Regions from separate parts of the Streptomyces sp. NPDC060194 genome, predicted to be linked through region 2. Evidence: riboswitches for the same ligand, from Rfam matches in the RefSeq annotation. Region 2 holds a riboswitch; the other holds the start of a gene.
The links. Region 2 has a riboswitch for S-adenosylmethionine ahead of ACFWEG_RS25520 (aminotransferase class V-fold PLP-dependent enzyme). Riboswitches for the same ligand answer to the same signal wherever they lie in the genome.
Positions count from the first base shown of each region.

Region 1: another riboswitch for S-adenosylmethionine. It lies ahead of thrC (threonine synthase); the one in region 2 lies ahead of ACFWEG_RS25520 (aminotransferase class V-fold PLP-dependent enzyme).

Region 1 covers NZ_JBHWZH010000055.1:8,548-28,975, reverse strand. The annotation lists gene ACFWEG_RS14795 (anti-sigma factor) at 1-351, opposite strand, end outside; gene ACFWEG_RS14790 (sigma-70 family RNA polymerase sigma factor) at 335-895, opposite strand; gene ACFWEG_RS14785 (class F sortase) at 943-1,632, opposite strand; gene ACFWEG_RS14780 (DUF4397 domain-containing protein) at 1,713-2,549, opposite strand; gene ACFWEG_RS14775 (GNAT family N-acetyltransferase) at 2,741-3,199, shown strand; gene ACFWEG_RS14770 (ATP-binding protein) at 3,212-3,655, opposite strand; gene ACFWEG_RS14765 (helix-turn-helix domain-containing protein) at 3,768-4,610, shown strand; gene ACFWEG_RS14760 (DUF397 domain-containing protein) at 4,588-4,863, shown strand; gene ACFWEG_RS14755 (hypothetical protein) at 5,302-6,240, shown strand; gene ACFWEG_RS14750 (AbrB/MazE/SpoVT family DNA-binding domain-containing protein) at 6,368-6,691, shown strand; gene ACFWEG_RS14745 (hypothetical protein) at 6,698-7,000, shown strand; gene groL (chaperonin GroEL) at 7,077-8,699, opposite strand; gene ACFWEG_RS14735 (cold-shock protein) at 9,023-9,226, opposite strand; gene ACFWEG_RS14730 (MoaD/ThiS family protein) at 9,755-10,030, opposite strand; gene thrC (threonine synthase) at 10,083-11,399, opposite strand; SAM riboswitch class I at 11,417-11,545, opposite strand; gene ACFWEG_RS14720 (glucosyl-3-phosphoglycerate synthase) at 11,772-12,728, shown strand; gene ACFWEG_RS14715 (trehalose-6-phosphate synthase) at 12,836-14,230, shown strand; gene ACFWEG_RS14710 (HEAT repeat domain-containing protein) at 14,252-16,222, opposite strand; gene otsB (trehalose-phosphatase) at 16,261-17,115, opposite strand; gene ACFWEG_RS14700 (DUF3263 domain-containing protein) at 17,271-17,543, opposite strand; gene ACFWEG_RS14695 (extracellular solute-binding protein) at 17,601-18,827, opposite strand; gene ACFWEG_RS14690 (ROK family protein) at 19,559-20,428, shown strand, end outside.
Region 2 covers NZ_JBHWZH010000165.1:1,504-11,908, forward strand. The annotation lists gene ACFWEG_RS25480 (glycosyltransferase 87 family protein) at 1-1,033, shown strand, start outside; gene ACFWEG_RS25485 (hypothetical protein) at 990-2,174, opposite strand; gene ACFWEG_RS25490 (NlpC/P60 family protein) at 2,214-3,248, opposite strand; gene ACFWEG_RS25495 (NlpC/P60 family protein) at 3,443-4,492, opposite strand; gene ACFWEG_RS25500 (NYN domain-containing protein) at 4,772-6,130, opposite strand; gene ACFWEG_RS25505 (hypothetical protein) at 6,168-6,407, opposite strand; gene ACFWEG_RS25510 (rhomboid family intramembrane serine protease) at 6,624-7,343, shown strand; gene ACFWEG_RS25515 (Lrp/AsnC family transcriptional regulator) at 7,340-7,621, shown strand; gene ACFWEG_RS25520 (aminotransferase class V-fold PLP-dependent enzyme) at 7,706-9,067, opposite strand; SAM riboswitch class IV at 9,125-9,242, opposite strand; gene trpD (anthranilate phosphoribosyltransferase) at 9,326-10,390, opposite strand.

The sequences.
Region 1 (20,428 bases), on a different contig from region 2:
GGCAGAGGGCGCGGAGGGCCGGGAGGATCCGGAGGGCTCGGACGGCGATGAGCTCACCGGGGGCTCGGAGCCCCCGGCCGGCGCGGCGCCCGCACCGGGCGCGGCGCCCACCGGGGACCCGACGCTCTCACTGATCCGCAGCTCGCTCGCGATCGAGCGCCACACGTCGTCCGGCGGCGGGATGATCTCGTCCTCCGCCACCGCGGGCAGCCGCATCGCGGCCACCGTCCGGCGCAGGAGGTCGTACTCCCGCCGGCATCCGTCGCACTCGTGCAGGTGGAGAGAGGCCAGGGAGTCGCTCTCCTCACCGAGGGCCATCATCGCCAGAGTGTCTTCATCGGTGTGCTTCACCGTCCACCTCCAACCGCTTCTTCAGCCGCATCAGGCCGCGCCGAGTATGGCTCTTCACCGTGCCCAGCGGCCATCCGGTCCGCTCGGCGATCTGTGACTGGGACAGGTCCTCGTAGAAGGACAGCTTCAGTACCGTCTGCTGCTGTTCGGGCAGGTGCTCCATCTCGCGGCTGAGCACCATGTGGTCGAGCACCGCCTCGGTCACCGGGGCCGCCGGCCGGTGGGAGACGTCCACGGCCGCGGTGGCGGCGGCGACGTCGCGCAGGTGCCGGGTGCGCCGCTCCAGGGCGTCGGCGATCTTCTTGTGGGTGATGCCCATCAGCCAGGTCTTCAGCGAGCCGCGGCTCGCGTCGAAGGTCGCCCGGCTCTTCCAGGCGCCGACGAAGACGAGCTGGGTGACGTCCTTCGCCTCCTCCGGATCGCCGAGCTTGCGGGTGGCTAGCGTGTAGATGAGCGCACCCCAGCGGCGGTACGCCTCGCCCAGGCACGCTTCGTCGCCCCGGGCGAATCCCTCGCCCAGGCCGTCTTCCGTCACAGTGGTCACGGGCGCGACTGTAGCCGCACGCACCTCGGCGCCACCCCACACGGCCGTCACTTGACGACCTCCTGCGCGGTCACGACCAGATTGTTCTGGTATCCGCCGGCGTCCCGGACGTACGGGAGGGCGCACGTGATCATCGTCAGCACCGCGCGGCCGTCCCGGCGGAAGGCGCCCGACGCGGCCAGGTCCTTCTTCCCGACGGTCCGGCGCGCGGTGATCTCGTAGCTGACGGTGCTGCCGTCCGCACGTCCCACGCGCACCACGTCGCCCTCGCGGACCTCGTTGAGCGCGTTCAGCACGCCCAACCCCTTGTTCTTGGAATCGACATGGCCGACGATCACGGACGATCCCTCGTCCGACCCCGGTGCGGGCGAGAAGCGGTACCAGCCGACCCGGTCGGGGTCCTCCGGGACCTCCGTCTGACCGTCCTCGGCCACGCCCACGGCGTCGACGGGAGCGCGCAGGCCGAGCCGCGGGAGGGAGAGCTGCCGGGGCGCGGCGACGGGAGCGGGCGCCGGGTCGTCGGCGGCCTCGGCCCGGCGGGCGGACGGCCCCGGCCCCGGTGCACCGGGGCGGTCCGTCGCCGGAGCCGCCGGGGACGCGGCCGACATCGCCCCGAAGTCTGCGGCGCGGGTGGGTCCGTCGCGCCAGACGACGACGGCCAGGGCGCTGAGCAGGACGGCGACGAGCGCCGCGGCCGCCCCGAGGAGCCTGCGGTGTCGTGCCGGGCGCGTGAGCATGGTGGTCGGCCTTTCCGTGATGCGGTGTGCCCGCCCGGACGGCCTCGGGCGGGCACACCTGCGGTGGGGTGGGAGAGGGGTCAGGCCGCTTCGCCGCGCCGGCGCAGCAGGAAGGCGGCACCGCCCGCGGCGAGGAGCGCCGCGACGGAGAGGGAGCCCAGGACGGCCGGGTCGTTCACGCCCGCGGCCTCGCCGTTCCCGCCGGCGGGAACGCCGTGCGGCGCGGAGTGCAGGCCGTCGACGGTCTGCGTCGCGAGCTCGAGGTTCTTGTCCTCGGCGCTGCCCCACGCGTAGACGATCGTGTTGCTGCCCTCGGCCAGGTCGAGGTCGGCGGGGCCGATCGCGACGGTGTCGGTGCCGGCCAGGACGACGTCGGCCTTCACGGTGCCGGCGTCCACCTCGCCCTTGGCCTCCTTGGGGTTCTCAAGACCCTCGAACACCGGCGTGCCGCCCGCCCGGACGTCGACGGCCGGGGCGGCGGCCACGTGCCGGACGGTGAGCCGCGCCTTGCCGGCCGGGACCTTCGAGGTGTCGTTGACGAACGCGTCGAGCGCGGGCTTGCCGTCGGCGTCCAGGTGGGCGACGAGCGTCGCGTTGGCTCCGCCCGGCACCTCGACCGTCTTCTCGATCGCCGGGGTGCCGTCGGGGCCCTCGCCGTCCTTGAAGACCTTGATGTCGTACGAGCCCGCGTCCAGCTTCAGCGGGTCGGTGAGCGTGCCCGGCTCGAAGTCCGGCAGCAGCTCCTTGTCCCCGGCGAACACGTCCACGGTCAGCCCCGGCACCGCGTGCAGCACGGAGACGTGCGCCGTGTCGTCCGGGGCGGCCTGCGGCTGGGCGAAGGCGGGAGCGCCGACGGTGACGGTGAGCGCGACGGCGACGGCGGCGGTGAGCGCGGCGCCGGCAGAACGAACGGTCATGGCTGGTCCCCATCATCCGGGTCGAGAAGGTCTCGAACTCTGTGTGGGGACGCTTTCCGCCACCATGCGCCGACCGGTTGCACTGGATGACCGAAACTTTCGTCCCCGCCGTCGGCCCGCCCCGCGCCCCGCGCCCGCACGAGGGACGAAATCGCTGGCCACGGGCGGTCCTGCGGCGCAGGATGGCGGCCATGGAACATCCCACCCCCCGCGTCGGCGGCAAGGACGAGAAGCTCGGTCAGCGGCTCGACGAGGAGCTGACCGCGTTCAACAACCGGGCGACCGGCGCGGATCCGGAGGAGTTCAGCGTCCGCGTCGACGCGCCGGACGGCGAGCTCCTCGGCGGGCTCACCGGGTGGATCTGGGGCGACGCCTGCTTCGTCGACATGCTCTGGGTCCGCGAGGACCAACGCGGCACCGGCCTCGGCCGCGACCTCATCGCCGCGGCGGAAGCGGAAGCCCTCCGCCGCGGCTGCGACCGCGTCCTCGTCTCCTCCTTCACCTTCCAGGCCCCCGCCTTCTACCAGCGCCTCGGCTACGTCGAGACCGGCCGCACCCTCGGCATCCCCGGCGGCCACGCCGACGTCCACATGGCGAAGCGCCTCGACGGCGCGGACACGGCGCAGTGGGTGCGCGCGGAGCTCGCCTGACCTGGAGGTCCCCTACAGGTTCCGGCGCGCGGCCCCGGCGACACCCCCGGGCCGCAGCGTCGCGCGGACGGTCTTGCCGGTGGGGTCGCGGAGGAACCAGGTGAGGTCGGTGGCGAGGGTGCGGACGATGGCGAGGCCGCGGCCCGCGTCGGCGTGGGGCGCCGGGGGCGTCGCCACGAAGTTCGGGAAGGCGGGGACGGGGTCGGACACGTCGATCAGCAGGGCGTCGTCGTCCAGCGCGAGGCGCAGGAGGACGGTGCGGGCGGGGAGCCGGCCGTAGCGCACCGCGTTGGCCAGCAGCTCGGAGGCGACGAGGACGGCGTCCTCGATGTCGCCCTCCCAGCGCCAGAGGGTCAGGCGCCGGCGCACGTAGAGGCGGGCGAGGCCTACGGAGGCGGGCCGCGGCGGGAACACCGCGGTCCACTCGCGGCGGTCGGTCTCGGGCCGGGTCGTCATCGGTACGCCTCCACACTGAGTGTCGCTGTTCGCCACTCAGCGTGGCCGCCCGAGGCCTACCCTCGACAGTGGCGCAGGCCCAACAACCGCGTTTGTTGCGAGGGAGCCGCACATGCCCCAGCACCCCCGGGACCCCGAGTCCTCCCCGCGCGCCCTGCTCGGCGCGGAGCTGCGCCACATGCGGGAGCAGGCGGGGTACAGCCAGGAGGCCTTGGGGGAGCTGCTGTTCGTCAGCGGCTCCTACGTCGGCCAGATGGAGGCGGGTACGCGGCGCATCCGCGCGGACATGGCGGCGCGGATCGACGAACTCCTGCTCACAGGGGGCCTGTTCAGCCGCAACTGCCGGGCGGCGAACGCGTCGAAGTACCCGGCGCACTTCGCTGAGGCGGCGGAAGCGGAGGCGGTGGCGACGGAGATCCGCGAGTACAACCCCTTGCTGATCCCCGGACTGCTCCAGACCTCGGCCTACGCAAGGGCCGTTTTTCGCGCCTACCGGCCGACTGCAAGTGAGCAGACCATCGATGATCTGGTAGCGGCTCGACTCGATCGCGCACAGCTTCTCGGCTCCCCAACAAAGCCGTTGTTGTGGCCGATTTTGGACGAGGCCGTGCTCCGCCGGTCAGTGGGTGGGCCTGCGGTGATGGCAGAGGCCCTTCGGCATGTCATCAGCCTGGCCTGCGAGAACCGGATCATCGTTCAGGTGATCGCGTTCTCCGCGGGCGCTCACGCCGCGAATAGCGGCTCGCTCAAGCTCATGTACTTCGACGATGCCCCACCGCTCGCATACCTGCAGGGTCAGGACACCGGCCTGCTGGAGGACGATCCGTCCACCGTCTCGCGACACCGCCTCACCTACGATCTGCTCGTGGCCAGCGCCCTGTCACCACAGGACTCCATGGACTTGATCAGCTCGACGGCGGAGGATTACGCGCATGAAGCAAGTGAGCATCCCTGACTACGATTTGACCGACGCCGTATGGAAGAAGTCTTCCTACAGCGGAGGTGACGGCGGCGACTGCGTCGAGGTCGCCACCTGGCGCAAGTCCAGCCACAGCAGCGGGGACGGCGGCAACTGCCTGGAGGTCTCCGACGACCTCGCCGCGGCCGGCATCGTCCCGGTACGGGACTCCAAGACCCCCCACGGCCCCCACCTCGCTTTCCGCACGGGACCGTGGACGACCTTCGTGACCGCACTCAAGACCACCTGAGCCCGACCGCCGGACCCGGGGCCGTAAGCCCGACCGCCCCGGGTTCACCGGCGCATCGATCGCGGGCCGCGCCCCGGTCGGACCGCCGCGCGCCTCCCCCACCCGCGTTCCGCCTCCGGCCCGGAGCTCAAGTCCCGGCGTGAGGAGGCGGATTCGCGTCCGGCAGGGGACAGGGAAACGCCTGGTCAGAGCGGAGGACCCCGCCCGGGGCTCAAGCCGCGGAGGCCGGGGGCCGCGAGCCGAGCGCTCCTTCCACGGCGGTACAGAAGGGGGACTACCCCCCTCCCCACCCCCACGGGTCGACTTTGCGGATGCGAGTTGCGACGGAGTGTCACCGCGCCCTAACGTGCCGTCAGGACAAGTGCAAACGGCCCCCGTCGGTGCTCACAACACCTCCGAGGGCCTCGCCACGCGATCGACAGCAAAGGAAACCGACCCATGGCTCCTGCCGATTCTAATGACGCCCCGCACCCCCTGGCCAAGCCCGGGTACGGCAAACAGGTCCCGTTCTCCGAACTCGACGCGGAACAGACGGACTTCCCCCACCTCTGGCCCCGCGACGCCGCCATCGCCGCGTACATCGACCGGCTCCCCGTCGGCGCGGACATCTCGGTGAAGACGCTGGCCAAGCAGCTCCCGTACGGGCAGTGCGCGCTCCGCACCTCCCTCAACCGCATCCAGCTCGCCGGCCACCTCCGCCGCGGCCGCACCTGCATCCGGGCCTTCGACGGCACCCACCGCTGGGTCACGCAGACCTGGTGGACCCCGCGCCCGCGGGACGAGTCCTGGTGGACGGCGTTCCACGGCGGCACGGCACACCTGCCTGCCCCGCACACCGCCGCGCCCGCCCCGTACGCCCCGTACGAGACCTTGGACGCAGCAGGGCCCGCGGACTCCCCCGCCCGCGCCCCGGCCGCACTCGCTCAGCCCCCCGTCGGCGTCCCCGTGCCCCGCCCGACCCGCTCCCGCGCCCACACCCTCCTCGCCGCGCTCGGCCGCGCGACACCCGCACTCTCCCTCTCCGACGCCGACTGCCGCGCCCTGGCCCCCCTCGCGGAGGAGTGGTTCGCCCGCGGCGCGACGGAGGACACCCTCCTCACCGCCCTCACGGCCGGCCTCCCCACCCCCGTCCGCCACCCCGCCGCGCTCCTGCGCACCCGCCTCACGACGAAGCTCCCCACCCCCGCACCACCACCACCCGCCCCCCTCGTCCTCATGGAATGCACCCTCTGCGCCGCCCCCGGCCGCCCCGCCTCCCTCCCCGACGGCTTCTGCCCCTCCTGCCACCCCGCCCGCCGCGCACCCGCACCGCCCTCACCACCGCCGGTCGACGCCCACGCCCACGCCGCCGCCATCCGCGCGGCTGTGCGGAAGTAGGAAATTCCAACTGTGCAAAATTTCGTCGCCGCTCGTATCCTGAGAGACGCGCACGTGTCGTCGAGACGCGCATGGGTCGCCGAGATGCGCGCTCGACGGCAGAGAAGCCACGCGGAAGGGGCTGGCCATGGCTTTGGACACCCGCATAAGGGCCCAGCTGCGAGAAAAGGGGCAGCTGACACTGCCAAGCGAGATCCGTCGCGCGCTCCACATCGAACCGGGCGACGACGTCGAGTTCGTCGTGCGCGAGGGTCAGGTCATCCTGCGCGGCCTGACCTCGGTCCCGGCCGATCAGGCATGGTTCTGGACCGAGGAGTGGCAGGCGGGCGAGCGTGAGGCGTCGGAGCAGATCGCGCGCGGCGAGGGCACGGTGCACGGCAGCGCCGAGGAGATGTTCGCCGCACTGGGCGTGCCCGACGCCGAGCCGGACCGCGCCCCGGAAGGTGACTGACCGCCTGTGCCCACTTTCGAGGTGACGCCGCGCTTCAGCAGGGACTTCGCCGACCTCGCACCTGCACAGCAACGACGCTTCCGCCGCGTCGTCACCGAGCACTTCGTGCCCGATCTGGAATCCGGGATCTTCCGGCCGGGGCTGCGCATCAAGGGCGTTCAGGCGGCCCCGGGTGTCTACGAACTGACCTGGGCCCCCGACGGCCGCGCGACCTGGGCCTACGGGGATCAGAAGATCGCCGGCATGCCGCACGTGATCTGGCGCCGCATCGGCACCCACAGCATCTTCACCCCACCGCCCGGCCCGTGACACGCCCGAGGGCGGCACCCCCTGTGACAGGGGTGCCGCCCTCGGTGTGGTGGAGCGGTGGAGCCTGAGCCGGGGCTCAGAAGTCCATGTCGCCGCCCGGCATGCCGCCCGGCGCGGCCGCGGCGGCCTTCTCCGGCTTGTCGGCGATGACGGCCTCGGTGGTGAGGAAGAGCGCGGCGATGGAGGCCGCGTTCTGCAGCGCGGAGCGCGTGACCTTCGCCGGGTCGATGATGCCCTCGGCGATCATGTCCACGTACTCGCCGGACGCGGCGTTGAGGCCGTGGCCGATCGGCAGGTTGCGGACCTTCTCGACGATGACGCCGCCCTCGAGACCGCCGTTGACGGCGATCTGCTTCAGCGGGGCCTCCAGGGCCAGCTTGACCGCGTTCGCGCCGGTCGCCTCGTCACCCGAGAGCTCCAGCTTCTCGAAGACCGCGGAGGCCTGCAGCAGGGCCACGCCGCCACCGGCGACGATGCCCTCCTCGACGGCCGCCTTCGCGTTGCGCACGGCGTCCTCGATGCGGTGCTTGCGCTCCTTGAGCTCGACCTCGGTCGCCGCGCCGGCCTTGATGACCGCCACGCCGCCCGCGAGCTTCGCCAGGCGCTCCTGGAGCTTCTCGCGGTCGTAGTCGGAGTCGCTGTTCTCGATCTCCGCGCGGATCTGGTTCACGCGGCCGGCGACCTGGTCGGACTCGCCCGAGCCGTCGACGATGGTGGTCTCGTCCTTGGTGATGACGACCTTGCGCGCCCTGCCGAGCAGGTCCAGGCCCGCGTTCTCGAGCTTGAGGCCGACCTCCTCGGAGATGACCGTGCCGCCGGTGAGGATGGCGATGTCGTTCAGCATGGCCTTGCGGCGGTCGCCGAAGCCCGGGGCCTTGACGGCGACGGACTTGAAGGTGCCGCGGATCTTGTTGACGACCAGCGTCGACAGGGCCTCGCCCTCGACGTCCTCGGCGATGATCAGCAGCGGCTTGCCCGACTGCATGACCTTCTCCAGCAGCGGGAGCAGGTCCTTCACGCTGGAGATCTTCGAGTTCACGATCAGGATGTACGGGTCGTCGAGGGACGACTCCATGCGCTCCATGTCCGTGGCGAAGTAGGCCGAGATGTAGCCCTTGTCGAAGCGCATGCCCTCGGTGAGCTCGAGCTCCAGACCGAAGGTCTGCGACTCCTCGACGGTGATGACGCCTTCCTTGCCGACCTTGTCCATCGCCTCGGCGATGAGCTCGCCGATCTGGGTGTCGGCGGCGGAGATGGAGGCCGTGGAGGCGATCTGCTCCTTGGTCTCGACGTCCTTCGCCTGCTCCAGGAGCGCGGCGGAGACGGCCTCGACGGCCTTCTCGATGCCCCGCTTCAGGGCCATCGGGTTGGCGCCGGCGGCGACGTTGCGCAGACCCTCGCGGACGAGCGCCTGGGCCAGGACGGTCGCGGTCGTCGTACCGTCACCGGCGACGTCGTCCGTCTTCTTGGCGACCTCCTTGACGAGCTCCGCGCCGATCTTCTCGTACGGGTCCTCGAGCTCGATCTCCTTGGCGATGGAGACACCGTCGTTGGTGATCGTGGGGGCGCCCCACTTCTTCTCAAGGACGACGTTGCGGCCCTTGGGGCCAAGGGTGACCTTGACGGCGTCGGCGAGCTGGTTCATCCCACGCTCGAGGCCGCGGCGGGCCTCCTCGTCGAACGCGATGATCTTGGCCATGTGAAGTGGTCCTCCCGGACAGGGGTGGCGTTCTTCCAGGACCGCGTCCGCGCCCGCGACGGACGGCCCGCCGGCCGTGTGGTTCCTTGCCCCACCCGGCCGCGGGCCTCACCGACCCGGTCCAAGTTCTGTCACTCTCACTCGGAGAGTGCTAAGCCCAATGATTAGCACTCGACCCCTGCGAGTGCAAGCGGGTACCACAGATCCCGACCCTCCGCACACCGGCCACCCGCGACGCACGCAGGGCCCGCACCCCTGGTGAGGGGGTACGGGCCCTGCGGCGTGAGTACGTGGCTGGTCGGTCGCGCCGGGATCGGGAGTGATCAGACGGCGAGCTTGACCATGTCGGCCTGCGGACCCTTCTGGCCCTGCGAGATCTCGAACTCCACCCGCTGACCCTCTTCAAGGGTGCGGTATCCGTCCATCTGTATCGCGCTGTAGTGGACGAAGACATCCGCACCACCGTCGACCGCGATGAAGCCGTAGCCCTTCTCCGCGTTGAACCACTTGACGGTGCCCTGGCTCATGACCAACTCCCCTGTTACTGGCCCGTGCACAGGCCCGCACTGCGCGGACCCGGGTCAGACCTTGCGCCGTGGCGCGTCGACCGCGGCTGAATGTATCTGCCCAACTGCCCTCTGCAACAGGGCAATCGGCCGGGGAATCCGGTCAGCGCCCCGACCACCGAATGCGGAGGAAAGGCGGCGAGTGGGGAGGAGTCGGTCCGGCCAAAAGACGCTTACGGGGTGAATGCGCCCCGTAATTTGTCTTTATCTTTTCGTGACGTCCGTGTGAACCGGAGCGATTCGCCCTCGACCCGGCGGGCTTCATATGCGCCTGGCACGGGACCGGAAGAGAGGGGCTCGGCAATCGTACCGCGCTCAACAATGCAGAATCGCCCCTTCCGCTTGTCCGCGGAAGAGGCGATCCGTATGCCGGAAGCGAATTCCGGCTCGGCGCGTCACGCGCGCCCGGGCGGCGACGCGACCGGGCGCGGTCGCGAGCTCGCGGCGTCACGTCCGCGCGGCGTCACGCGCGCGGGACCGCGGCCGCGGTCAGCCGCCGGCGACCGCCGGGATGATCGACACGCCCGCGCCGTCGGGCGTGGCCGTGTCCAGGCCCTGCTCGAAGCGGACGTCGTCGTCGTTGACGTAGACGTTCACGAACCGGCGCAGCCTGCCCTGGTCGTCCAGGACGCGGGCCGCGATGCCGGTGTGGTTCTTCTCCAGGTCGGCGATGACCTCCGCGAGGGTCGCCCCCTCGGCGGCGACCTCGGCCTCCCCGCCGGTGTACGTCCGCAGGATGGTCGGGATCCGGACCTTGACGCTCATGCTCGTTCTCCTCGCTGGATTGCTCGCTGGGATCGACCCGGGCGACAGGGTGTCAGTGGGCCAGGCCCGCGTCACGGAACGCGTCCAGGGACGGGCGGATGGTCGCGGACGGGCCGGTGGTCGGGGCCACCGCGTCCAGGGTCTTCAGGCCGTCGCCGGTGTTGAGGACGACCGTGGTGAGCGCGGGGTCGAGCAGCCCGTTCTCGATCAGCTTCCTCGTCACGCCGACGGTCACCCCGCCCGCGGTCTCCGCGAAGATGCCCTCGGTCCGCGCGAGCAGCTTGATCGCGTCCACACACTGCTCGTCGGTGACGTCCTCCACCGCGCCGCCGGTGCGCCGCGCGATGTCGAGCACGTACGGGCCGTCGGCCGGGTTGCCGATCGCGAGCGACTTGGCGATGGTGTCGGGCTTCTGCGGACGGACCACGTCGTGCCCGGCCTTGAAGGCCGCCGAGACCGGCGAGCAGCCCTCGGCCTGCGCGCCGAAGATCTTGTACGGCTTGTCCTCGACCAGACCGAGCCTGATCAGCTCCTGCAGGCCCTTGTCGATCTTCGTGAGCTGCGAGCCGGACGCGATCGGGATGACCAGCTGGTCGGGCAGCTCCCAGCCCAGCTGCTCGCAGATCTCGTACGCGAGCGTCTTCGAGCCCTCGCCGTAGTACGGGCGCAGGTTGACGTTGACGAAGCCCCAGCCCTCGCCGAGCGGGTCGCCGATGAGCTCGGAGCAGAAGCGGTTGACGTCGTCGTAGTTGCCCTCGATGCCGACCAGGTCGCCGCCGTAGACCGCGGCCATGACGACCTTGCCCTGCTCCAGGTCGTGCGGGATGAACACGCACGAGCGGAAGCCGGCCCGCGCGGCGGCGGCGCCGACCGCGCCGGCGAGGTTGCCGGTGGAGGAGCAGGACAGGGTGGTGAACCCGAACGCGCGCGCCGCCTCGACGGCGATCGCGACGACGCGGTCCTTGAAGGAGTGCGTCGGGTTGCCGGAGTCGTCCTTGACGTACAGGCCGCCGGTCACGCCCAGCTCGCGGGCGAGGTTGTCGGCCTTGACGAGCTTGGTGAAGCCGGGGTTCAGGCTGGGCTTGGTCGCCACGTCCGCGGGGACGGGCAGGAGGGGGGCGTAGCGCCAGATGTTCCGGGGGCCCTCGGCGATGAGCTTCTTCAGCTCCTCGGGGCTGCCGCTCGGCAGGTCGTAGGCGACTTCGAGCGGCCCGAAACAGAGCTCGCAGGCGAAGATCGGGCCGAGCGGGAAGCGCTCGCCGCACTCGCGGCACGACAGCGCGGCGGCGGGGCCGAGATCGACGGGGGTGGCGTTCCGAGCGGCGGCCGACGGAGATTCCGTGGTGCTTGCAACAGTCTCAACAGCCATGATGGCGAGGCCCTTTCTCCTCATCTTCCCCGCGGCGACCTTCGCCACGAGACGGAATTGGCACCTTCCCCTCCGTGACCTCGCGGTCGACGGGGTGGTTGCCGGGACTTCAACGGGCCGTATCCCTCTGTCCCTCTGGATGAGCGCTATGGCGACAGGTCGCGGACCTGTGCGTTTGTGGGCAGTCTGGAACTGCCGGGTGCAGGTGCGGGACACCTGCCTGTCACAGACGGTCAACCCCCGACATGCGAAGGTCATACGCCTTGCCCAAGACTGTAACCGACACACCGGATGGTTGAGATAGTCGTCCGAACGGCGAGATGGGTCACAGCCCGGCCGAGGGCAGAAGCCGATACGTAAGGGGACACGCACGTGCTCGAAGACGTGGAGCGCTGGCTCCTGAGCCGATCCTGGTCCGTGTCCGACCGCCCGGTCGACGGGCTGCTCGCGGCGAAACGATCCTCCCGGCAGACGGTCAGCGTCGTGCTGCCCGCGCTGAACGAGGAGGCGACCGTCGGCGACATCGTCACCGTCATCCGCCGGGACCTGATCGAGGCGCTGCCCACCCCCCTGGTGGACGAGATCGTCGTCATCGACTCCGGCTCCACCGACCGCACCTCCGAGGTGGCCGCGGCCGCCGGGGCGCGCGTCGTGCACCGGGACACGATCCTGCCGCGCGTCCCGGCCGCGCGGGGCAAGGGCGAGGTGCTGTGGCGCTCGCTGATGGTGACGTCCGGGGACATCGTCGCGTTCGTCGACGCCGACCTGAAGGAGTTCGACTCCGACTTCGTGGTCGGCATCGTCGGCCCGCTGCTGACGGAGCCGGACGTCGACCTGGTGAAGGCCATGTACGACCGCCCGCTGCGCGACGAGGCCGGCCAGGGCGGCCGGGTCACCGAGATGATGGCCCGCCCGCTGATCAACCTCCACTGGCCGCAGCTCGCCGGCTTCGTCCAGCCGCTGGGCGGCGAGTACGCGGCCCGCCGCACCCTCCTCGAACAGCTGCCCTTCCCCGTCGGCTACGGCGTCGAGATCGGCATGCTCATCGACTCCCTCAACCTCGTCGGGCTCGACGCGCTCGCCCAGGTCGACGTCGGCGTCCGCAAACACCGCCACCAGGACGGCCGCGCGCTCGGCCGCATGTCCGCGGCCATCTACCGCACCGCCCAGCTCCGCCTCACCCGAGGCAACCTCGTCCGCCCGAAGCTGACCCAGTTCGAGCGCTCCGAGGACGGGACGGGATTCGTGCCGGCGACGTACGACGTGGACACCGTCGAGCGGCCGCCGATGCGCGAGATCAGCGAGTACACGGCGCGTCGGGCGGCGTGATGCCGGGGTGCCCGGCCCGGGGTGGTCGGGTTGTCCCCAGGCGTGGGGTTGTCCACAACCCCGCGCTCGCACGTTTGAGCGTTTCGGTCTGGGGCTAAGTTCGCGACATGGTCTCTCAGCACGGCGCCCAGGTCCTCGTCGCATCGAACCGCGGCCCCATCACGTACAGCCTCGGCGACGACGGCGAGCTCGACGCGCGGCGCGGCGGCGGCGGGCTGGTCTCCGGCCTGTCGTCGGTCTCCGACAAGCTGTGGGTCTGCTCGGCGCTCGGCGACGGCGACCGCGAGGCGGTGCGGCGCGGCGTCTCCGAGGACGGGGTGCGGATGCTCGGCATCGCGCCCGAGACGCACGCGGACGCGTACAACGGGATCGCGAACTCGGTCCTGTGGTTCGTGCACCACATGCTGTACCAGACCCCCCTGGAGCCGGTCTTCGACGCGGAGTTCCGCCGCCAGTGGGCCGCGTACGAGGCGTACAACCGCGCCTTCGCCGAGGCGCTCGCCGAAGAGGCCGCCGAGGGCGCGGCCGTCCTCGTGCAGGACTACCACCTGTGCCTGGTCCCCGGCCTGCTCCGCGAGCTGCGCCCCGACCTGCGGATCGGGCACTTCTCGCACACCCCCTGGGCCCCGGTGGACTACTTCCGCCTGCTGCCCGACGACATCGCCGAGCAGCTCCTGCGCGGCATGCTCGGCGCCGACCGGCTCGGCTTCCTCACCCGCCGCTGGGCCGACGCGTTCACCGCCTGCGCCGAGGACCGCCTCGGCGGCCTCGACGGCACCGAGGTCGGCGTGCACGGACTCGGCGCGGACGCCGACTTCCTGCGCGCCCGCTCCCACGAGGCGGACGTCGACGAGCGCCTCGCCGAGCTCCGCGCGGACGTCGGCGCGGCCGCCGACGGCACCCCCCGCCGCACGGTCGTCCGCGTCGACCGCACCGAGCTGTCGAAGAACATCGTCCGCGGCCTGCACGCCTTCCGGCACCTGCTCGACACCCGCCCGGAGTGGCGCGACCGCGTCGTCCACGTCGCCTTCGCCTACCCCTCCCGCCAGGACCTCGCCGTCTACCGCGACTACATGGCGGAGGTCCAGCGGGTCACCGACGAGATCAACGCCGCGTACGGCACGGACACCTGGACCCCGGTCCAGCTCGGCCTCAAGGACGACTTCGCCCGCTCCCTGGCCTCCTACCGCCTCGCCGACGTCGCCCTCGTCAACCCGATCCGCGACGGCATGAACCTGGTCGCCAAGGAGATCCCCGTCGTCTCCGACGACGGCTGCGCCCTCGTCCTCTCCCGCGAGGCCGGCGCGTACGAGGAGCTCGCCGACGACGCGGTCACCGTCAACCCCTACGACGTCACCGGCACCGCCGACGCCCTCCACGAGGCCCTCACCCTGCCCCCCGGCGACCGCACCGAACGCACCAAGCGCCTCGCCGCGGCCGCCACCGCCCTCCCCCCGCAGCAGTGGTTCCTCGACCAGCTGGAGGCCCTGCGCGCGCTGTAGCCGCAGGCCGCCGCGTCCGGCTCAGAAGGACGCGGCGGCGAGCAGCTCCCGTACGGCGGCGCGGACGTCCTCGTCCTGGGTGAACGCCCGCCAGGCGCCGGCGGACCGCATCCGCTCGTCGCGGTCCCGGATGTCGCGCAGCAGGTCGGCGGCGGGCCGTGCCGCGGGCCCGATCCGGGCCAGGTACCGCACCGCGGCGACGGCGGCCGGCTGGTGCCGGCCTGCGGCCAGCTCGCGCACGGCCGCCGTCAGGACGGCGACGCTGCGCTCGGTGTCGCCGACGGTCGCCCACAAGGCGTGCGCCGCCTCGACGCGGGTCCAGACGTGGTTGCCGGCGGCCAAGGCCGCGAGCCGGTCCGCGAAGGGCGCGGCGTGGGGGCCGAGGTCCGCGAGCTGCCGCAGTTCCGCGAGCCCCGGTGGCCGTTCCGGCTCACGTCCGAGGAGCGCGAGGGCCGGGCCGGGATCACCACCGACCCGCCAGTACGCCCAGGCCGCGAGCTCGTCCTCCGGCCCGCCGGCACCGATCCGGGACCGCAGCAGGCTCCCCGCCGCCTCACCCGCCGCGCCGATCCCGGCCAGCGCCCTCGCCGCCGCGGTCCACGTCCGCTCGTCCTCCAGGAGGACGAGCAGGCGCGGGACGGCGCTCTCCGCCGCCGGTCCCCACCCGGCGAGCAGCTCGCCGTACCGGTGGCCCTGATGCGGGTCGGTGAGCGTGCCGATCCGGTCGCAGACGGCCGGGACGAGCAGCTCGGCGTGGCTCGCGAAGCCGCTGAGGGCCTCGGGGAGCGAGGGCAGGACGACGTGGTGGAAGTCGGCGGGGTAGTGCGCCGGATGCGTGGCGAAGCCGGACGGTGCACCGGCGAGGAGCCCCAGCAGACCCGGTAGACAGCGCTCGTCGTCCATCCGGGCCAGCGCCCACAGCGCCGCCTCCCCCACGCCCTCACCAAGCCTCGTGGCACGGACGCCGCCGTCGGTGAGCACGGCGGCGACGTCGTCGGCGTGGGCGGCGGCGGCCGGGCCGAGGCAGGCGAGCAGCTCGACGGCCCGGAAGCGGACCTCGGCGTCGGGGTCGTCCAGCCGGGCGACGAGACGCGGCAGCAGCGCGTCCGCGGGGGAACGCCACCCGGCCAGCAGCCCACCCGCCACGGCCAGGGCGGCGATCCGCTGTTCGCCGTCGGGGTGGTCGGCCAGCACGCCGAGCGCGAAGGCGGGGGACGGCCCGGGCAGCAGCTTCGACGTCCAGTGGAGGACACCCGTCACGTTGGTCCCCACCGAACTGGTGCGACGCCATCTCCCGACGCTCGGGTGGCGGACCGCGTCGAGCACGACGTCCAGCCGCCGGGCGGGAAGTGCGGGATCGGTCGCCGCCGACGCGTGGACCGCCGCTAAGCGGACCTGGGAGTCGGGGTCGTCGACGAGCGCGCGGAGCAGGTCCAGGGCCTGGGCCCGGTACGCACCGGCCGGTGTGCGCGGAACGACCCGCCCGAGCGTGAGCACCAGTTCCAGCCGGGTCGCCGCGTCGTGCTCCGCCTCCCAGGCGTGGAGCAGCGCGGGCAGGACGAGCTCGCCGGGACTGCCGCACACTCCGAGCGCGTGGGCCGCGGCCCGCCGGACCTCCGGCTCGGGGTCCTGGAGGAGCGCGGTCAGCTCGGGGAGCGCGCGGTCCCACGCCGGCGCCCAGCCGGGATCGAGGAAGCGTTCCTTGACCCGGCCTGCCTCCGCCGCCAGCGTCGCCACGAGTTCCAGCAGGAGGACGCGGCTCCGCACGCGGGGAGTCGCGGCCAGGCGCAGCACGAAGGGCAGGGCGGCCGGGGCGGCGGAGCAGATCCAGCCGCCCTGGTGGTACAGCAGGTCGCGCAGCTCGTCCGCGGCGCTCCCGGCGTCCTTGGCGGCCGGGCCGGCGCACCGGTCGAGCAGTCCCGGTAGGTCCTCGGCGGAGCCGCGGTTGTGCCGCAGACCCGCCCAGTCGATGTCGTGCAGCCCCGTCCCCATGGGCGGTGACCCTACCGACCGCCGCCGCGCGGCCGCGGCTACCCCGCGTCGGGTGCGACCGCCTGCGCCAGCGCGGCGAGCAGGTCGACGACCGCGCCCGGTCCCGGGAGGACGAGGTCGGCGCGGTCGGCGAGGTCGGGGACCTCGGTGCCGGAGCAGACGAGGAGGCCGGGGACGCCGTCGGAGCGGAGCTTCTCGACGGCGGCGTAGGCGGGAAGGTCGCCGAGGTCGTCGCCGGCGTAGAGGACGCACTGCGCGCCGGACTCGCGGACGTAGTCGGCGAGGGCGACGCCCTTGTCCATGCCGGCCGGGCGCAGCTCCAGGACCATCCGGCCCGGCTCGACGATCAGGCCGTGCCGCGCCGCGAGCTCCGTCAGCGGGCCGCGCAGCGCGTCGAACGCGGCCTGCGGGTCCTGCGCGCGGCGGGTGTGGACCGCGACCGCGCGGCCCTTCTCCTCGATCCACGTGCCCTGCCAGGCCCCGATCCCGTCCAGGAACCCCGGCAGCTCGGCCCGCGCCGCGGCGACGCCCGGCGGGGGCGGGGGCGAGTGCACCGTCCCGGTCGCCGCGTCCCAGCGCTCCGCGCCGTAGTGCCCGAGCACCGTCATCCGCTCCAGGCCCGCGACGCCGTCGAACCCGCCGTACCGCACCGCCGTCACCGCCGGCCGGCCCGTCACCACCGCGACCGCGCCCACCCGCGGCGCGAGCCCGGCCAGCGCCTCCACGGCCCCCTCGTGCGCCCGCGCCTGCTCCGGGTCAGGCACGATGTCCGCCAGCGTGCCGTCGAAGTCCAACGCGACGACCGCGGAGGCCGGTCGCGCGACCAGCGCGTCCATCGCCTCCCGCCCGGCGGCGGTACGCGGAACAGGCAGTTCTGAACGGTGGCTTCCCATGCGGTGAGCCTAACGGGTGGCTTCGGCGCCCCGGCCGGCGAGCGATGGTCGAAAACCTAGCCCGGCCGGCGTTTGAGGCCGGAGGGGCGCAGCCCCGACATGGGGGTGCAGGGGGCGGAGCCCCCGCTTCCCACCGAGGGGCGGAGCCGAACGCGTCAGCGGCGCTCGCGGCGGGCCGCGCGTATCCGCCGCAGGCGGTTGACGGTCACCGGGTCGGAGGCGAGCGCGGCCGGGTCGTCCAGCAGCGCGTTCAGGTGCTGGTAGTACCGGGTCGGCGACAGCCCGAGCCCCTCCCGTATCGCCCGCTCCTTCGCCCCCGGGCCCGGCCACGCCCGCCGCTCCAGCGCGAGCACGTCGAGGTCGAACGCGGACAGCGGCCCGTCGGGCCCGGGCCCGTCACCGGACGGCGGCGGGGAGGTTTCGGTCATACCCCGAACATAGCCGCCGCCACTGACAGCCCGGCCGCCGCCCGAACGCCCCCGCGACTACTCCGCGTTCTCCGCCGCGGTCGCGTCCCGCTCGATCCGCCCGAGCACGCTCTCGGGGTCGCCGTCCTTGGCGACGGTCCCGCCGATGCTCTTCTTGACCGCCTCGGCGACGCTCGGCCACGTCGTCTTGTTCACCGGCGGCAGCTGGGCGTTGGGCAGCGCCTCCAGGAACGTCTTCAGGTCCTTGTGCTTGGGGTCGTCCGACATCTTCTGGAACGCCGTGTTCGTCACCGGGAGGATGTCGTACTTCTTCGAGAAGGCGAGGATGTTCTTCGGCTGGTAGAGGAAGTCCAGGAACTCGCCGATCTCCTTGCGGTGACCGTTCTGCTTGAAGCCCATCATCCAGTCGGCCACGGCCATCGTGGACTGGGCCGGGCCCTTCGGCCCCGGGATCGCGACCTTCCCGACCTCGACACCCGCCCGCTCCGCGTTCTTCATGAGCGTCGGGTGGCCGTTCAGCATGCCCACCTTGCCCTGCTCGAACGCGGTGAACGCGGCCTGGCGGTCGAGCTTGCCCGCGGGGACCGGGCCGACCAGCCCCGGGGTGACCAGGTTGTCCCGCAGCCACGTCAGCGTCTTGACGTTCTCCTTGGAGGCGATGGCGTACGAGTTGGCGGAGTCGGTGTAGCCGCCGTCCGCGGAGAGCGTCCAGAGCATCGTCTCCGCCTGCGCCTCCTCGTATCCGAGCGGCAGCGCGTACGGGTACTGCACGCCCTGCGCCTTCAGGGTCTGCGCCGCGCTCTTGAGCTCTTCCCAGGTGGTCGGCGCGGAGAGTCCGGCGTCGCGGAACATCTTCTTGTTGTAGAAGAGCGCGCGGGTGCTGGACGCGAAGGGCATGCCGTACTGGACCCGGTTGAGCTCACCGGCCTGCGCCAGCTTGGGCAGGAAGTCGGCCTGGGTGGGGATGGAGAGCAGCTCGTCCGCGCTGTACAGCTTGCCCTCGGCGGCGAAGTCGGAGTACCCGCCGATCTGCGCCATGTCCGGCGCCTCGCCCTTCTCGACGAGCTCCTTCACCGTCTTGTCGACGACCGACCAGCTCATCGGCTTGACGGTGATGGTGGTGCCGGGGTGGGTGCTCTCGTACTCCTCGACGACCTGGCTCCAGAAGAGGTCGACGTGGGTATTGGGCTTCTTCGGCTCGCCGTACTCCGCGACGATCATGGTCAGGTTGACGTCCCCGGACCCGACCCCGCCGCCACCGCAGCCGGACAGTCCCAGCGTCATCGTGAACGCGGCAGCCGCCGCCGTGCATATGAAGGACCGACGCTGCACCGCTGTTCCCACCCTCTGACGCCCGTGATCCGGCCGTGACCGCTGTGACACGTGAAGGGCGATTCTGCCCCCGCACCGCGTCAAGGTCTACACCACGCTGATATCACTTCCGCAACGAGGGTGCGCGCGGGCGGGTGCGGTGTTGCGCGGCTCGCGCGGAGTGTGGCTTCGCCGCTGCGCGGCTTGGGGGGCGGGAGCGGGGGGGTGCCGCTGCTGCGCGGCGGACACAGCGGGACTCCGCCGCTGCGCGGCGGGGGGCAGTGTGGCTTCGCCGCTGCGGGGCTTTGGGGGGGGCGGGAGCGAGGGGGTGCGCCGCTGCGCGGCTGGGGCGAAGTGTGGCTTCGCCGCTGCGCGGCTTGGGGGGCGGGAGCGAGGGGGTGCGCCGCTGCGCGGCGTGTCCAGTGAGTGCTGCCGTTGCGCGGCAGGCGCGCCGCGCCGCTGCGCGTGTGCGACGGCGTGAGGGTGGGGTGGGTGGGGGTGCCCCCGCAGCGACGGAGGAGCGAGGGGGTGCGCCCGACCGGCCCGCCCGGCCCGCGACGGACGCGATCGCCGCGCGCGACGCCCCGCAGGTCGCTGCCGGGACCACGGCCCGCGGTCCGCCGCGCGCCTCCATCCGCCCCGCCCGAGGAAATCGCGGGCGAGTGGACTAGACCTTTTAGGGGGGCGCAGGTCAGACTTGCCCCGTGAGACATGTCATCGCCCTCGATGTGGGCGGCACGGGAATGAAGGCCGCCCTGGTCGGCCCGGACGGCACCCTGTTGCACGAGGCGCGCCGGGCGACGGGCCGCGAGCGGGGCCCGGCCGCGGTGGTGGAGACGATCCTCGACTTCGCGGCGGAGCTGTACGCGTACGGCGCGGACCGCTTCGGAACCGCCGCGACGGCCGCGGGCGTCGCGGTGCCGGGCATCGTCGACCCCGAGGAGGGCATCGCCGTCTACGCGGCGAACCTCGGCTGGCGCGACATCCCCCTGCGCCGCCTGCTGAGCGAGCGCCTCGCCGGCATCCCGGTCGCCCTCGGCCACGACGTCCGCACCGGCGGCCTCGCCGAGGGCCGCCTCGGGGCCGGCCGCGGCGCCGACCGCTTCCTGTTCGTGCCGCTCGGCACCGGCATCGCGGGCGCGATCGGCATCGGCGACGGCATCGAGGCCGGCGCGCACGGCGACGCCGGCGAGATCGGCCACATCGTCGTCCGCCCCGGCGGCACCCCGTGCGGCTGCGGCCAGCGCGGCTGCCTGGAGCGCTACGCGTCCGCCTCCGCCGTGAGCCAGGCCTGGGCCGCCGCCTCGGGCGACCCGGACGCCGACGCGGCGGACTGCGCCAAGGCCGTCGCGGACGGCGACGCACGGGCCGTCGCCGTCTGGCAGACGGCCGTCGACGCGCTCGCGGACGGGCTGCTCACCGCGCTGACCCTCCTGGACCCCGGGACGCTGATCATCGGTGGCGGCCTGGCCGAAGCCGGGGAAACCTTGTTCACACCACTGCGCGCGGCGGTCGAGGAGCGGATCACGTTCCAGAAGCCGCCCGTGATCGTGCCGGCGGCCCTCGGGGACACC
Region 2 (10,405 bases):
GCTCGCGATCCTCTCCCCCGGCCTGCTCCCGTTCCTCGGCTACACCGAGGCGTTCTTCGTCCTGGTGCTGCTCGCGGACGCGCTCGTGGTCGGCCTGCTCACCTACGCGGGCCGCCGACCGGGGAAACGGTTCGCCGGGGCCTGGATCTGGACGGCGGGCATCCCGCTGGTCGGACCGACGGCCTACGCCCGCTACGACCTGTTCGTCGCCGCGGTGGCCGTCGCCGCCCTGCTCGCCGCGGCCCGCAACCCGCGGGTGCTGGGCATGCTCGCCGCCTTCGGCGCGCTGCTCAAGGTGTGGCCGGCGCTGCTGCTCGTCGGCACCCCGCCCGGGCGGGCGACCCGCAGCGCCTGGAGCGTCGCGGCGGTCTCGGCGGCCCTGCTGGCCGCGGTGTTCACGGTGACGATGCCGGGCGCGTTCGCGTTCCTCACCTTCCAGAAGGACCGCGGGACCGAGGTCGAGTCGCTGGGCGCGCTGGTCTTCCACGTCGCCCGGCACTTCGGCTGGGAAGGGCAGGTGCTGCTGAACTACGGCTCGGTGGAGTTCCTCGGCCCGCACGTCCCGCTGGTCAGCTCGGCGGCGCTCGCGCTCACCGTCGGCGCGTTCAGCTGGCTGGTCGTCTGGCGCGTCCGGGCCCGCCGGTTCACGGCCTCCACGCCCGCGGACGCCGCCTTCACCGCGGTGCTGCTGTTCACCACCACCAGCCGGGTGATCAGCCCGCAGTACCTGGTGTGGCTGGTCGGTCTCGCCGCGGTCTGCCTGGTCTTCCGCGGCAGCCGGATGGCGCTCCCGGCCGGCCTGGTGCTCGCCGCGGCGGGGGTGACGTTCCTGGAGTTCCCGATCTGGTTCTCCCACGTGGTGGCGAGCGACCCGCTCGGCATCACCCTGCTCGTGGTGCGCAACGGGCTCCTCGTGGCGGCCTCGGTGACGGCCGCCCGCCGGCTGTGGGTGCACACCGTCGACGCGGCGGCGGACGACGAGTCGGAGGTCAGCTCAGCTGATCCCGCACGTACTCCCGCCACCGCGCCGTGAACTCCTCGACGTCGAGGCCGAGTTCGGACTGCAGGGCCTCCTCGGGGCCGACCTCGCCGGCCGCCCGGTAGAAGGCGAGGAGCTTCTCCTCCCCCCAGCGGCCGGCGATCATCCGGACGGCCAGCCAGCCGCCCTCGTAGGCGCGGGCGAGTTCGTCGGAGCTGCCCTGGAAGCGGAAGCCGTCGTCGGCGGGCAGCCGGTGCGGCAGCCGGCTCTCCGCGGCGTCGCCGCTCAGCTCGGGGGCGATCTGGCGGGGCGTGCGCCCGCTGCCGAGGTAGCCGACCCAGTCCGCGAAGCCCTCGGAGAGCCACAGCGGGGTGCGGGAGGTGGTCGCGGCGCGGGTGGCGACGTGGACCGCCTCGTGGGTCAGCACGACCCGCTTGCCGAACGAGCCGAGCGCGGCGTACGCGTCGGGGTTGACGACGATCCGGTCGGCCGGTGCGGGCTTGCCGCCGGTCTCGCCGGTGGTCACCGCGGCGATCCCGCGGAACCCGTCGGCCTGCCCGCCGAGGAGCTGCGCCATGCCGTCGAGCGACGACGGCACCAGGACGACGACCCGCTCGGGCCAGCTCTCCGGCCAGGACCGGCCGACGGCCGGGACGGCCTCGTCGGCGGTGGCCGCTATGGCGCCGAGCACCGCGCGCGGCTGCCCGGAGCCGAGGACCGTGCTGTGCGCCCCGCGGACCACGGTGACGTCCCCCTGCTCCCACAGCTGCTCGGGACCGCTCTCGGAGCTGACGTACCAGCGCCCGTCCCGCCGGGTCAGCTCCAGCGTGCGGGGAGCGCGGACGGGGGCCCGGTCGTGGCCCTCGATGCGGTAGCCCAGGTCGGCCCGGACGGTGGCCCGCCCGCCGTCGCGCTCCAGGTCGGTGAGGCGGTACGACCAGGACCCGATCGGCACCCCGTCGAGCCGCTCGAACTCCGCCCGCTCCTGGGCCCGCAGCCCCGGCGCCGCCGGGTCCACCACGGACAGGTAGGCGTCCCGGTCGCGGTCCGCGAGGGCGGTGGCGCGCGAGTCGAGCAGGGCGCGGATCTCGCCCGCCGCCGGGTCGTCGAGTCCGGGCCCGGCGCAGGCGGCCAGCAGCGCGACCAGCGGCAGCAGGACGCACCACGCCCGCCCCGTACGCCTTTGGCCAGTCATGTTCCGATGGTAACGAGAGTCGGGAGTCCGGCGGCAGCCTCAGGGACGGGTGACGGCGCCGACCGGCATCATGCCGACCAGGTCGTAGCGGACGGGGGCGCCGGGGTAGGGGGCGTGCACGACCTGCCCGTTGCCCATGTACAGCCCGACGTGGCTGGCGTCGTCGCGGTAGGTGACGATGTCGCCCGGCTGCGCCTGGGCGAGCGGCACCTGCCGGCCGGCGTGCCGCTGGGCCTGCGAGGTGCGCGGCAGCCCGACGCCCGCCTGCCCGTACGACCACTGCACCAGGCCCGAGCAGTCGAAGCCGCTGGGGCCGTTGGCGCCCCAGACGTAGGGGCGGCCGACCGCCTGGCGGGCGGCGGCCACGGCGGCGGCGGCGCGCCCCGAGGAGGGGACGGCGGAGCCGGTCATGGCGGGCAGGTCGGCGCGCGCGGAGCGGGAGGAGCGGTCGAAGGCGGCGCGCTCCGCGTCCGGCATCGCCTCCAGCAGCCGGCGCGCCTCGGTGAGCCTGGCCTCGACGGTGCGCTTGTGGCGGGCGACGGCGGCCCGGCTGCGCTGGAGGTCGGCGAGGGTCCTGGTGGCCTCGGAGCGCTCCTGGCCGAGGGTGCGCTGGATCTCCTGGAAGTCGGCGAGCCGGCCGGCCTGGCGGGCGTTGAGGCGGTCGAGGGCCGAGGCCTTGTCCAGGTAGCCGGCCGGGTCCGCGGAGAGCATCAGGGCGAGGGTGGGGTCGATGCCGCCGTCGCGGTACTGGGCGCCGGCGAGCGCGCCGAGGTCGTCGCGCATCCGGTTGAGGCGCTCCTGGCCGCGGGCCAGGGCGTCCTGGGCGCGCTCGACCTGCCCGCGCAGCCGGTCGGCCCGCTCGTCGGCCTTGTTGAAGGCCTCGGTGGCCCGCTCGGCCTGCTCGAAGAGCCGGTCGACGCGGGCCCGCGCCCGCTCCGGTGTGTCGCCGGGCTCGGCGGTCGCGGGGGCCGCGCCGAGGGCGGCGGCCGCGGTCGCCGCGGCGGCGGACAGGACGGTGACCCGGGCGGCCTGGGAGAGCCCCGGGTACGGGAGATGACGTCGATGCTGGGCCACGGCGCTGGACGCTAGCAGCAGCCCGCGGCTGCTCCCGGCAGGCCGGACCGGTGCGACAAGCGCGCCCCGCCGGGGACTTCGCAGGTCACCGGCGGGGCGGAAGGTCGGCTTCGTACGCCTGAATTCGCCCGGACGGTCGACGGGTCACGTCGGTGGGCGACGGCGTCGGGGGCGGACTCGCCGCCCCCGGCGGGTCAGAGGCGGACGCCGAACTGGAACGGCATGTTGTTGATCGACTCGTAGCGGACGACCGCGCCGGTGCGCGGGGCGTGCAGGATCTGGCCGTTGCCCGCGTAGAAGCCGACGTGGTGCAGGTCGCCGTAGAAGATGACCAGGTCGCCGACCTGGAGTTGGCTCTGGGAGTAGATCCGGGTGCCCGCGTTCGCCTGGGCCTGCGAGATCCGGGGTATCTGCCGGCCGGCCTGGGCGTAGGACCAGGAGGTGAGGCCGGAGCAGTCGAAGGAGTTCGGGCCGGCGGCGCCGTAGACGTACGGCTTGCCGAGCTGGCCCTGCGCGATGGCGTAGGCGGAGCCGGTGATGCCGGAGGCGGCCTTGACGGCGCCGCCGCCACCGTTGCCGGTGCCGAGCTGGGCGCGGTCGGCGGAGTCGCGGCTGGCGCGCTCCTCCTCCTCCTGCAGGGCGGCGCGCTCGGCGGTGGTCAGGGTGTTCAGGAGCGTGCGCGCCTCGGCGAGCTTGCCCTGGACCTCCTTCTTCTTCCTGCCCAGCTCGGTCCGGGTGTCCGCCAGGTCTGCGAGCTTCTCGGTGGCTTCCTTGCGCTGCTGGGCGAGGTCGCGCTGCTTCGACTGGATCTCCTGGATCGCGTCGGCCTGCTTGGCGCTGAGGCTGTCGAGCGCGGAGGCCTTGTCGAGGTAGGAGTCCGGGTCGCCGGAGAGGAGCAGCTGCAGGGAGGGGTCGATGCCGCCGGACCGGTACTGGGCGCTGGCCATCGTGCCGAGGGCGGAGCGCTGCTCGTTGAGGTCCTGCTGGCCGCGGGCGACCGCGTCCTGCAGGTTGTCGATCTCGTCCTCGAGCTTCTCCTGCTTCTCCTTGGCCCCGTTGAACTTCTCGGTGGCCTTCTCCGCGTCCTCGTACAGCTTGTCGACCTTCGCCTTGACCTCGCTCTTGGTCGGCTTGGGGTCGGCCTGGGCCGTCTGGGACGTCAGGGCGACGGCCGCGGCGGCGGTCGCGGTGAGCACGGTCACCCGGGTGCGGCTCGGCTGCTTGGGTCGACGGTGGGACGCCACGAAGGCGGCTCCTTCTTCCTCTCAGCCGCCGGCCTGCCCGAAGGCGAACAGGTGGTTCGGCGGGACCTGCACCGTCACCCCGAATGGGTGATCAACCGAGTGGAGGTTCGAGCCGTGACAGTAGTGACCTTCCTGTGATCAGATCAAATCCTCCCGGGCAAAATCTCGTTGACGGCGTGATTCTTTACCCGCGTCCCACCGGTAGTGACCGGCCACTGACGGAGCGCACGGAACACAAGCCCCGATCCGGGCATCACGTACGGGAGTTGACCAACGCGGCTATCCGCGCGAAAGCCGCTTCAGGAGCAGTGCGGAGGTGACCGGGCGGGCGCCGGCCTTCGCGATCCCGTCGGCCACCTCGCGGTCGGTGGAGGCGACGATGACGGGCCGTCCGGGCGGCTCGGCGCGCACCAGTTGCCGGATCAACTCGTCGGCGGTGACGCCCGGTTTGCTGAACAGGACCCGCACCCCGCGCGGCGGCGCGAGCAGCACCGGGGTGAGCAGCTCGGCCCCGTCGAAGACGCAGGTCATCTCGGCGCCGGTCTGGGCCGCGAGCGCGGAGAGCGAGCCGAGCAGCCGCAGCCGCTGCTTCTCCAGCGGCATCGTCGGATAGCCGGTCTTGGTGACGTTGTAGCCGTCCACGACGAGGTGCGCCTGGGGCAGCGCGAGCAGTTGGTCGAGGACCGCGGGGTCGCTGTCGGACAGGGCGCGGGCGGCGATGTCCTTCGGGCTCATCCGCCCGGGCTCGACGGCGTCGACGGTCTCGGCGGGGCGCACGGAGACCGGCGGCAGGGCGAGTTCGCGGCGCAGCCCCTGGGCGGCCTCCAGGACGGTGTCGAGCAGCAGCCTGACCCGCATGTCCTCGACGCTGCGGCCCTCGCGCACGGCCTTGCGGCCGGCCTCCAGGGACGCCTCCGCCTCCCCGAGCCGCCCCTTCAGGCGGCGGGACTCGCTCTCGGCGGCCGACACCTGGGCGGCGCCCTCGGCGCGGACGCCCTCCATCTCGGCGGTCAGCTTGCGGACGGCGGCCTCGCCGCGCTTGACGTCGTTCAGCGCGCTGCGCAGCTTGCGCTGGAGGGACTCGTTCTCCTTCTTCGCCGCGTCCAGCTCGGCGCGCATCCGCTCGCTCTCGCCGCGGGTCAGGCTGCGGGCCTGCGCCAGCTCCTCGCGCAGCCGCTCCAGCTCGGCCCTGGTCTCCTCGCCGAGTCGCTCGGCGTCCGCGCGCTGCGCCTCCTCGCCGGCCGCGGCCACGAGCTTCACCCAGCCGGCCGGGCGCAGCACGTACGCCGCGGCGGCCACGTCGACGGGGTCGGCGGCGGCCGGCGGGGAGCCGGCGTCGACGGCGGAGGCCAGCTCCGGCTGGGCCTCCTTGAACAGCTCGCCGATCCGCCGCCGGAAACCGGCGTCGCTCTCCAGGGTGGCGGCCATCACGGTGCCGGCGAACTTCGCCCGCCGCGAGGGGGTGAAGCGGGCGTACTGCCGCAAGGGGGCGGGGAGTTCGCCGACGGTCAGCCCGCCGAAGGCGTCGGAGACCAGGCCGACGACCCGGCGGCGGACGCCCTCGGGCAGCGGCCGGTCGAGCACCTCGGCATCGCCGGCCGCATCGGCCGGCTCGGCGCCTCCGGCTGCCTCCGCCATCCCGTCACTCCAACTCGTCCCCAGGGGAACCGCTCCCTCAGGAGTCGGTGCCCGGCCTGTCCACCAGTTCGATCTGGTCCGCGGCGTTGCACCAACGGCAGCGGACCGACTCGATGGTCTCACTGACCACCTCGCGCTCCTCCACCTTCGGCGCCCCGGCCAGGTCGAGGTGGACGTACTCGACGACCTTCGAGGAGCGCGTCACGTCGAAGCGCGTGAGGTTTCCGCACAGCGTGCAGCGCCAGCGGGTCGTGTCGGTCGGCAGGGGAACCGTCATCGCTTTGTCCGTCCCGGATCGTGTCGTGTGCCGTGTCTCGTGCCGCGTCTCGTGCCCCGGGTCGGCGTCCCGGGAACCATTGTCGCCCCCTCGGGAGCGCGTCCGGCGCCGGTAACCCTACGGCCTGCCGACCGCTCTCCGTCGCGCTCGGTCACTGCGTGGGACGACGGCGAGGCGGTATGACCGCTTCTGTACGCCTACGTCATGATGTCCCCCATGCCCTCCTCGCCGCCACCGTCGGCCCGCGCGTACACCCCGGTGGTGACGTACGCCCTGATCGCCGTCTGCTGCCTGGTCTTCGTCACCAGCCCGGCCTCCGGCCTCGGCGCGACCGCCGGCGGGGAGCAGGAGCTGCTCGCGGCGCAGCAGGCGTACTTCGAGCGCTGGGGCGTGGTCCCGGCCGAGCTGGTGAGCGGCGACCCGCGGGCGCTGCTCACCCCGGTCACCGCCCTGTTCGTGCACGGCAGCTGGCTGCACCTGCTCGGCAACATGCTCTTCCTGTACGTCTTCGGCGCCATGGTCGAGGAGCGGATGGGACGCCTGCCGTACACGCTCTTCTACCTCGTGGTCGGCTCGCTGGCCCTGGTCGGCTACGCGCTGGTCCACGCGGACTCCGTCCAGACCCTGGTCGGCGCCTCCGGGGCGATCTCGGGGGTGCTCGGCGCCTTCCTCTTCCTGTTCCCCGGTGCGCGGGTCACCAGCCTCTTCCCGTTCCTGCTCTTCCTGCCGCTGCGCTTCCCGGCGTGGATGGTGCTGGTGTTCTGGTTCACCCTGCAGTGGGTCGCCGCCTGGCAGGACGCCAACGGCCCCGGCGTCGCCTACCTCGCCCACCTGGTGGGCTTCTCCCTGGGCTTCCTCTACGCCTGGGTGGTCTTCCGGCGGCCGGATACAGTGGCGGCACCAGCGCCGGCCACCGAGGGAGAATGCCAGCCGTGATCACCGCGATCGTGCTCATCAAGACCAGCGTCGACCGGATCCCGGAGATCGCCGAGTCGATCGCCTCGCTGGACAACGTCCACGAGGTCTTCTCCGTGACCGGGACGTACGACCTGATCGCCATGGTCCGGGTCGCCCGGCACGACGAGCTCGCCGAGGTCATCCCCGGCCGGATCAGCAAGATCCCCGGTGTCGAGGGCACCGACACCCACGTGGCCTTCCGCGCCTACTCGCAGCACGACCTGGAGACGGCGTTCGCCATCGGCCTGGACGCCTGAGCGCGGACGGGGCCCCGAACGCCGGAACGGCCGGGTGGTCCTCGCCCCGGCCGTTCCGCACACCTCACCGCTGTGCCACCGCTGTCACACCGCGGGCACGCAACGCCCGTCCACGGTCCGGTAGTTCCAGCGCGCGCCCTCGGTGACGAGCTCCTTCACCGCGCCGACGAAGCGCTCCACGTGCTCGTCGGGGGTGCCCGCCCCGAAGCTGACCCGGATCGCGTTGAGCGACTTCTCCCCCGGCGCGGCCTCCGGCGAACCGCACTCCCCCTGGGTCTGCGGGTCGCTGCCGAGCAGCGTGCGCACCAGCGGGTGGGCGCAGAAGAGGCCGTCGCGCACGCCGATGCCGTACTCGGCGGAGAGCGCCGCGGCGAAGTGCGAGCTGTTCCAGCCCTCGACGACGAAGGAGATGACGCCGACCCGCGGGGCGTCGTCGCCGAACAGCGAGAGCACCCGCACGGCCGGCACCTCCGCGAGCCCCTCGCGGACCCGGGCCACCAGCCGCTGCTCGCGCGCGACGAGCCGGTCGAAACCGGCCTCGGTCAGCGCCTTGCAGGCGGCGGCGATCGCGTACACCCCGATGACGTTCGGCGAGCCGGCCTCGTGGCGGGCCGCGGTGGTGTGCCACTCGACGTCGACCCCGCCGTCGGCCCGGCGGCCGACCGTACGGGACGCACCGCCACCCGCCAGGTAGGGCTCGGCGGCCTGCAGCCAGTCGGCGCGGCCCGCGAGGACGCCGGAGCCGAAGGGCGCGTACAGCTTGTGCCCGGAGAAGGCGACCCAGTCCACGTCGAGGTCGGTGACGGAGACCGGGTGGTGCGGGGCGAGCTGCGCGGCGTCGAGGACGATCCGCGCGCCGTGCGCGTGCGCCGCGGCGGCCAGCTCGCGGACCGGCCACAGCTCGCCGGTGACGTTGGACGCGCCGGTCACGCAGACCAGCGCCGGCCCGTCGCCGGCGCGCGCGGCGAGCGCCCGCTCCAGCGCGGCGACGGCCTCGGCGGGGGTGCGCGGGGCGTCGAGGTAGGTGACCCGGGCGTCGCGCCACGGGAGCAGCGAGGCGTGGTGCTCGGTCTCGAAGACGAAGACCTCGCAGCCGGCGGGGAGCACGGCGGCGAGCAGGTTGAGCGAGTCGGTGGTGGACCGGGTGAAGACGACCTGGTCGTCGGCCCGGCAGCCGAGGAACTCCGCGACGGCGACCCGGCTGTTCTCGAACAGGTCGGTGGAGAGCTGCGAGAGGTAGCCGGCCCCCCGGTGCACGCTGCCGTAGTACGGGGCGTAGGCCGCGACGTCGTCCCAGACGCGCTGGAGGGCGGGGGCGCTGGCCGCGTAGTCGAGGGCCGCGTAGGTGACCTCGCCGCCGGTGACGAGCGGGACGGTCACGTCGTGGCCGAGGACCGGGAGCGGGGCGGTGGTGGCCTGGCAGGCTGCATCGACGGAAACAGACACGAGTGACTCCCTCGGGACCAGGACCCCCGGGGGCGGTGGCACCTGGATGCCGGAAGGGGTCCGCGCTTGCCGCAGACCTTGCTGTCCGCGGCCCGGTCTTCACCCAGGGCACCCCGCCACGGACGGAGGGTTGCCGGACAGCGGGCTGGGGCCTTTGTCGCTGTCACTCATGACCTGCCGAGCATCCTGCCACAGGGCCCGGCGGACGCACGAGTGCGGTCCGGAACGTGAGACCGGACCGCACCCGTCACACCAGCCTCAGTGGTGGGTGGCCGCCACCCAGCGCTTGAGGGTCGCCTCGGCGGCCCCGGTGTCGATCGAGTCCGCGGCCCGCTCCATCCCGGCCCGGATCCGCTCGGCCAGCGGTCCGTCGGACGGATCGAGCGCGACCAGCGCCGCGGCCGAGTTCAGCAGCACCGCGTCCCGCACGGGGCCCTTCTCCCCGGCGAGCAGCCGCCGGGCGACCTCGGCGTTGTACGTGGCGTCGGCCCCGCGCAGCGCCTCGATCGGGACCGGCTCGATGCCGACGTCGCGCGGGTCGAAGGCCTCCTGCCGCACCTGCCCGTCGCGCACCGCCCACACCGTGGAGGTGCCGGTGGTGGTCAGCTCGTCCAGGCCGTCGTCGCCGCGGAAGACCAAGGCGCTCGATCCGCGCTCGGCGAGCACGCCGGCGATGATCGGGGCCATCCGGGCGTCGGCGACGCCGGTCGCCTGGGCGCGGACCTTGGCGGGGTTGGTGAGCGGGCCGAGGAAGTTGAAGATCGTGCGGATGCCGATCTCCTTGCGGGCCGAGGCCGCGTACCGCAGCGCGGGGTGGAACTTGACGGCGAAGCAGAAGGTGATCCCCGCCTCCTCCGCGACCGCCGCGACCCGCTCCGGGGCGATGTCGAGGTTGACCCCGAGCTGCTCCAGGACGTCCGAGGCGCCGCTCGCGCTGGACGCGGCCCGGTTGCCGTGCTTGACGACCTTGGCGCCGGTCCCGGCCACCACGATCGCCGACATGGTCGAGATGTTGACGGTCTTCGCGCCGTCCCCGCCGGTGCCGACGATGTCGACCGTCTCGCCCGGCACGGTGATGAGGTTGGCGTAGCCGTACATCGCGCGCACCAGCCCGCCGATCTCCTCCACCGTCTCGCCCTTGGCGCGCAGGGCGGTCGCGAAGGCGGCGATCTGGGCGTCGGTGGCGGCCCCGGTCATGATCCGGCTCATCGCCCACGCCGTGTCGTCCGCGGAGAGGTCGACACCGCCGAGCAGCGAGTCCAGGACGTACGGCCAGGAGCGCGCCGCCGGGGAATCGCCACCGATCGGGGTCACAGCGCTCATGGTCGCCTCCTGGGT